Regions from separate parts of the Marinobacter sp. OP 3.4 genome, predicted to be linked through region 3. Evidence: predicted binding sites of a transcription regulator. Region 3 holds the regulator's gene; each other region holds the start of a gene.

Region 1 (2,266 bases), on a different contig from region 3:
CGGACAGTGATCTGGATTTTCTTGTTACGTTTGAAGGCCACCTGAGCGCCCGCGAGAAGGCGGCTGCCTTCTTCGGCCTGAAGCAGGATATTGAAGCGTTGTTTGATCGGCCTGTTGACCTGGTCACGAAGGCCTCTTTGACCAATCCTTATTTCCGCGATTCTGTCCTGGCTGGCCAGAGGCTTCTTTATGCAGACTGAGGCTCTGAAATACCTCTATGACATCCGGGAGGCGGCTCTGAAGATTCAGTGCTTCACCGCGAACAAGGATGAGCAGGACTATCTGAATGATGAGCTTCTGCAATCAGCGACGGAGCGTCAGTTCGAGATTATCGGCGAAGCGTTGAACAAGCTTTGCAAGGCGTTCCCGGAAGTGGGGGAATCGATTCCGGACTATCAGAAAATGATTGGGTTCAGAAACATGCTTATCCATGGATATGCCGTTGTAGACCCGGTGATCGTGTGAGGTGTGGTGGAGGAAAACCTCCAGGGTTTACTGGACCGCCTTGATGATTTGATGCCGGAATAGTTCAGCCGTTGAACCGTTTAACGATCTTTTCCTGACCCATCCGGTCGCGTCTTCCATCCATCCAACCAAGTGGGGCCTCATTCCAGGGTGCCAGCCCCCATCTTTGAACGTCTGGATCATGCAGCGGCCATTGTTCAATCTGAGGAACTGGCGATTTCACTATCGGTTCTGGTTGATCAGGGCCGGGTGTATTTTCCCAATGTTATGCGTGATCGCTATGGGGACGAGAAACAGGAGTCGAGGCAGGGCTATCGGAATGCACTGCTGGACCCGTTGGTGGCTGCAATAGGCGTTGCCGAAGGTCAGGAACCTGGGTTCGACTTGCCAGACCCGAACGGCAAATACGGCACCAACCGAAACTCGAAAGCCCTGCGGCTGTACCTGAACGCTTTCCTGTCTCTGATGGAACGGGTCCTGCTGGTTCAGGCTTCACACCAGAGTCTTATTGCGCGATTAAAGGAAGTGGGTGATGAGAACAGCGCGCAGAGGCTCCAGCGCCTTCTCTGTCCTGAGGATGGCCAGGTGCCGCCGGGTCACCGCTACTGGCTGGGGCAGGAGGGTGGCCCACAGATTCCCAGTGAAGGCGCTATCTTCAATGAATAGTGATTATTCAGCAGGACAATGGGGTGTGTAACATTCCTTTACAAAACCCCTGAAATTTTTTCTAAAGGAACTCACCAGGGCGCCGTTAAGCATTGCAACAGGGCGGCGCTCCCAACCCAACGAGAACGGGCGCCAGACCTTTTCCATGAAATAACGACATAGGTCGAAGGAGAAGCATAATGGCTCTCGGTATTAACACTAACGTTGCATCACTGTCTGCTCAGAATCAGCTGGGTAACTCTCAGAAAATGAATGATCAGGCGCTGGAACGTTTGTCTTCTGGTCTTCGTATTAATTCTGCGAAAGACGATGCGGCCGGTCTGGCTATATCGACTCGTTTCCAGTCTCAGATCAATGGATTGGGTGTTGCGCAGCGTAACGCTAATGACGGTATTTCTTTGGCGCAAACGGCGGAAGGCGCTCTGGATGAGATCACCAACAACCTGCAGCGTATTCGCGATCTGTCTGTTCAGTCGGCAAACGCCACTAACAGTGCGTCTGACCGAGCAGCTCTCCAAGCCGAAGTCGAGGCGCGAATCGAAGAAATTGACCGCGTCGCTTCGCAAACTGACTTCAACGGTACGAAGCTGCTTGATGGTGATTTCGTAGCAAAAGAATTTCAGGTTGGTGCCAATGTTGGGCAAACCATTGGCATTGATGAAATTGCCAGTGCTCGTACTACCGACCTAGGTACCTATCAAGGTTTCAATTCAACCGTTGCCATTACTGCCAACCAGACTGCGTCTACTAAAACCGTAGATGTTGACGGTGCTACCGTTCAGTTGGGCGATGTAGCAGATGACGCGAAAGCTCTGGCGTCCGCACTAAACTCTTCCGGCATCGATGGGCTGCAAGCAACTGCCAAAGAAAACACGGTGGCTGGGCAGACAGCCAACGTAACCGGTGCTGCGGATGATGCGGACACCCTGACGCTCAATGGTACAACCATTAATTTGACCAACACTGCAGACGCGCAGGGCAATATCAACGCTGCCATCGAAGCCATTAACGCTGAATCCTCGGTAACGGGTGTGCGTGCCGAACAGAATGGCAACGCGGTTGACTTAATTGCAGCAGACGGGCGAAATATTGAAATTGGGTTTTCAGGCGGGGGTACTGGTGATGCAGCGGATTA
Region 2 (2,266 bases), on a different contig from region 3:
ATAAAGCTGACGCCCACGGAGGCGGAACAGCAACAACTCAAGGCGATTCTCCCCCACCAGCTGGGTACGTTGGTTAACACTGTCAAGGACGCCTGCCATTCGAAACTCCCGGAAACTGTGCTGGCAGCTCACCGCCCCGGAGAGTCCTCAAGGGCAGACCGGGCACAGTAGTTGCTTATTTATTGGTATATGGCCAGGAAAGTGGACGGAGCGACAAGGATCCGACGGTCCAGCATTCCTTAATGCCTCAGTCGTCGCATTGTAGCGTCGCCCGGGGCTGAGTTGTGTAACGGCTGGTATCCGGGAAAGTTTAGAGCCTCTGCCAGAGCCCAGCGCCACCGCCGACCACGTTTCCTGGCACCTTTCGAGACAGCATAGGACAAAGCCGGCCAAATGCGCAGTTTAATCGCCATCATCCTTATCGCCATCAGCGGCAATACCGCCCTGGCGGCTGACTCGACGGGTCCGGATGAGATCCTGGCCGCCGGTCGGGCCTTCATGGAGGACTTTGTCCGCCAGCAGCAGGACGAAGGACTTGAGGCAAGCTTTACCCTCGGCAGCCTGGATCCGCGACTCAAGCTGGCCCCCTGCACGAACGACCGGATCGACGTTGAGTTCAGCAGCGATCCGATGGAGACCACCCAGCCTTCCCTGCTGGTGTCCTGTCAGGGTGAGCGACCATGGCGGATGTACCTGTCGGTATCCCTTGAGATCCACGGCGATGCCTTCGTGGCCGCCAGGCCCCTGAACCGGGGTGACCGGATTACCCGCGCCATGGTGACCACCCAGCGGGTGCAGGTGAACTCGGTGCGGCAGGGAACCATAACCCGGCTGGACAACCTGGTCGGACTGGAAATGAAGCGTTCCGTCAGGGCCGGTACCCCCTTCACGCCGCACCTGGTGATCACGCCGGATGCCGTGGCAAGGGGCGACCATGTTATGATCACGGCCCGTAACCAGGGATTCGCCGTGAGCACCCGGGGGAAGGCACTGGCCAATGCCCGGATCGGCGAACAGGTGCTGGTGGAAAACCTGTCCTCGTCCCGGACATTGCGGGCCCGGGTAGTGGCACCGGGTCGGGTTGAAGTGGCCATGTAGTATTCGGCGGGGACAGTATGCGGCAAGAATCTGCCGGGACAGGCATCCGGTTGCCGCTGGCAGCCACCCGGGAAGAGACCAACGGTGAACCGGTTCACGTCGCCACAAAAGATGAACAAAGTTTTACTCAAGAAAGGGCTAAACCCGTCGATAAACGGGCAAGACCCAAATTTCGACCGCCATGGAGCGGCAAGCAGCTAGAGAAGGTATCGTCATGGCAGTTAACTTTAACGGCATTGGCAACAATCAGGTTAACTCCCCCAAAACCACCACGGACAAGGCCACTGACACCAAAACCGGCAACCAGCCGGCGCCCGCCGAACAGTCGGGCAAGCAGGCCCAGTCCGCCCGTGGCGAGAACGTCAACCTGAGCAAACAGGCCAAGGAGCTCAGGCAGATGGGAGAGAAACTGGACAGTTACCCGGAAGTGGACGACAGCCGCGTGGAAGCGATTCGCGCTGCACTGGCGGACGGTTCCTACAAGGTGGATGCGGAGAAAGTGGCCCAGAAAATGCTTGAGATGGATAAAAGCATTTTCGGGTGAGGTAAACCATGGCCACTGCCACCGTAGACAAACTCCAGGTACTCCTTGACCAGGACCTGGCCCAGCTCCGGCAACTCGCAACACTGCTGGAGGAAGAGAAGGCCCTGTTGGCCAATGCGGATGTCCGCGCCATCGAGCCACTAACGGAACAGAAAAACACGCTCCTGACCAGTATCCGGGAACGGGCCCGCCAAAAGGTACACCTGCTGGTCGAAATGGGATTCCGGCCGGATCAGGGGCACCCCTCCCGCTTTATCCGCAGCGCCGGACTCAGCGACCTCCACCGGAGCTGGGAGCAGGCCCAGACCGCCCTCGCCGACTGCCATGCCCTGAACCAGCAGAACAGCAAGGTGGTCAGCCACCTCCAGGCACGGCTTGCCAAGCTGACGGATATCTTCCGTGGCAGTTCCGGACAACAGAAACTTTACGGCGCCACTGGCCAGCAAACCTCCGTTGGCCAGAGAAACATTCTCGCCAGCGCCTGACCTCCGGACCGGCAATCAGGCCTTACAAGAATCCAGACGAATTGGTAATTTGCCCGGCAACCGGGGTCACTGGCCCCACGGTTTCTGGTAAACTTCAGGCGGTCATTCACCGAACGGAGCTCGTCATGGATCGCCTGCG
Region 3 (2,266 bases):
TCATTGATCAGGGTCATGGCCCTGGCGTAGTCACCGGCGTTGACCTGTTTCACCAACTCGTTGGCCTGCTCCTTGAGTTGGCTGGTGATTTCCGGGTCAAGGTCTGGGCCACTGTGTTTATCTTCGCTCATGGGAGCACATCCGGACTGTCGGTTCTGGTTTCAAAGCGCACCCGACGCTTCACTCAATACGCTCGAAGATCTTCTCGATCTTCTCCTTGAGTACGGCGGCCGTGAATGGCTTGACCACGTAGCCGTTAACCCCGGCCTGGGCCGCCGCCACGATCTGGTCGCGCTTGGCTTCCGCAGTGACCATCAGGATTGGCAGGTCCTTGATCTGTTCGTCGGCACGGACCTCCTTGAGCAGGTCAAAACCAGACATGCCCGGCATGTTCCAGTCGGTGACCAGAAAGTCATACTTGCCGGAACGAAGCATGGGCAGCGCGGTGTTGCCGTCGTCCGCCTCATCGGTATTGGTAAACCCGAGATCACGCAGCAGGTTCTTGATAATCCGTCGCATTGTGGAGAAGTCGTCCACAATGAGAATCTTCATGTTCTTGTCCAATGGGACCTCCAGTTGGTCGTCGCCGGAATAGTGACCTGGGCCTGGCAGTTTGGGCCCGGGCAACGTTTGATCAGGCTGTTCCGCTTCCGCCGGTTACTGGGCGGTTGGCGTTATTCTAGCAGCCCTGGCGTCGCTTACCGTTTCAATGTGTTATCGCCCGGCAGGGCGTGCTGGATTCCTGTCGCTCCGGCGCACTCTTCACCGCTCCGGGAATCAGAGTGTGCCGGCATCGGACGCCTGCCATTCGGACAGTCGTCCCCGTAATCTCAGGGCGGCCTGGCTGTGGATCTGGCTGACCCGGCTCTCGCTCACCCCGAGCACGGCGCCGATTTCCTTCAGGTTCAGCTCTTCCTGGTAGTAGAGGCTGAGCACCAGCTTCTCCCGCTCCGGCAGCGCCTCGATGGCCCCCGCCAGGCTATGACGGAAGGCGGCGCCCGACACGTCATCCAAGGGATTGTCCGAAGCCTCCTGTTCCTGTATCGGCAGCTCCCCGGATTCATTGAGTTCATCCAGGGAAAAAAGTCGACCGGAGTTGGTGTCACTGAGGCAGGCGTGGTACTCCGGCAGGGTCATGCCGAGTTCCTCCGCCACTTCGTGATCCTGGGCTTCCCGACCCTCACGACCCTCCACCGCCTTGATGGCGGCGGACACGCGGCGGGCATTGCGGTGAACCGAGCGCGGCACCCAGTCCCCCTTGCGAATCTCATCAACGATGGCACCACGAATACGGATACCGGCGTAGGTTTCAAAGGAAGCGCCCCGGTCCGACTGGTACTTCGCGGCGGCTTCCAGCAACCCCACCATTCCCGCCTGCATCAGGTCTTCCAGTTGCACCGAATCCGGCAGCCGGGCCATGAGGTGCAGGGCGATTTTCTTGACCAGCGGCGCATGCTGCTCCACCAGGTGGTGGGCATTCCGCCGGCCGGTCTGATGGTAGATTCCGAGACTTCTGGCCAATGTCATGTATCCGGTTAACCCATACATCAGGATTGGATCAGGCGTTGGTGCTTACCAGTCGCTCCACGAAGAACTCCAGATGCCCCCGGGGGGACGATGGTAGCGGCCAGCTGTCCACCTGCTCGGCCAGGGCCTTGATGGCCAGCGAGGCCTTCGCCCTGGGGTAGGCATCAAGCACCGCCCGCTGCCTCTGGACCGCCTTGCGCACCGCCTCATCGTAAGGAACCATGCCTACGTATTGTAGTGCAACATCCAGGAAGCGCTCGGTAACCCGGGTCAGTTTGCCGAACAGGTGTTTGCCTTCCTGCTCGTTACGGACCTGATTGGCCAGGATGCGGAAACGATTAACGCCATAGTCCCGGTTCATCAGTTTCATCAGGGCATAGGCATCGGTGATGGAGGTTGGCTCGTCACACACCACCAGCAGCAGTTCCTGGGACGCGCGCAGGAAACTGACCACACTTTCGGAGATACCGGCAGCGGTGTCGATGATCAGCACATCCACCTGATCACTCAGTTCGCTGAATGCATTGATCAGGCCGGCATGCTCCATGGGCGACAGCTGGGTCATTCTCTGGGTGCCCGAGGAGGCGGGAACAATCTTGATGCCACCGGGGCCATTGACCAGCACATCACGGAGATCGCACTCACCGGCCAGCACATCGGACAGGTTATGGTTGGCGGTGATTCCCAGCAGGACATCGATATTGGCCAACCCCAGGTCCGCATCCAGCAGGATGACGCG

What was found. The regulator FliA, encoded in region 3, starts transcription of late flagellar genes. The targets are predictions, from matches to a motif close to CTAAAGTTTNNNNNNNNNNNGCCGNTAA.
Region 1: RO069_RS04555 (flagellin) is a predicted target of FliA. The motif match lies at 1,193-1,220, and genes of this name have one in related genera.
Region 2: flgM (flagellar biosynthesis anti-sigma factor FlgM) is a predicted target of FliA. The motif match lies at 1,225-1,252, and genes of this name have one in related genera.

What each region holds. Positions count from the first base shown of each region.
Region 1 covers NZ_JAVVLT010000027.1:46,374-48,639, forward strand. The annotation lists gene RO069_RS04540 (nucleotidyltransferase family protein) at 1-200, shown strand, start outside; gene RO069_RS04545 (HepT-like ribonuclease domain-containing protein) at 190-465, shown strand; gene RO069_RS04550 (hypothetical protein) at 616-1,131, shown strand; gene RO069_RS04555 (flagellin) at 1,311-2,266, shown strand, end outside.
Region 2 covers NZ_JAVVLT010000019.1:9,102-11,367, forward strand. The annotation lists gene RO069_RS03300 (chemotaxis protein CheV) at 1-99, opposite strand, end outside; gene flgA (flagellar basal body P-ring formation chaperone FlgA) at 394-1,098, shown strand; gene flgM (flagellar biosynthesis anti-sigma factor FlgM) at 1,313-1,642, shown strand; gene RO069_RS03315 (flagella synthesis protein FlgN) at 1,651-2,127, shown strand.
Region 3 covers NZ_JAVVLT010000014.1:65,641-67,906, forward strand. The annotation lists gene RO069_RS02175 (protein phosphatase CheZ) at 1-131, opposite strand, end outside; gene cheY (chemotaxis response regulator CheY) at 181-564, opposite strand; gene RO069_RS02185 (RNA polymerase sigma factor FliA) at 778-1,527, opposite strand; gene RO069_RS02190 (MinD/ParA family protein) at 1,559-2,266, opposite strand, start outside.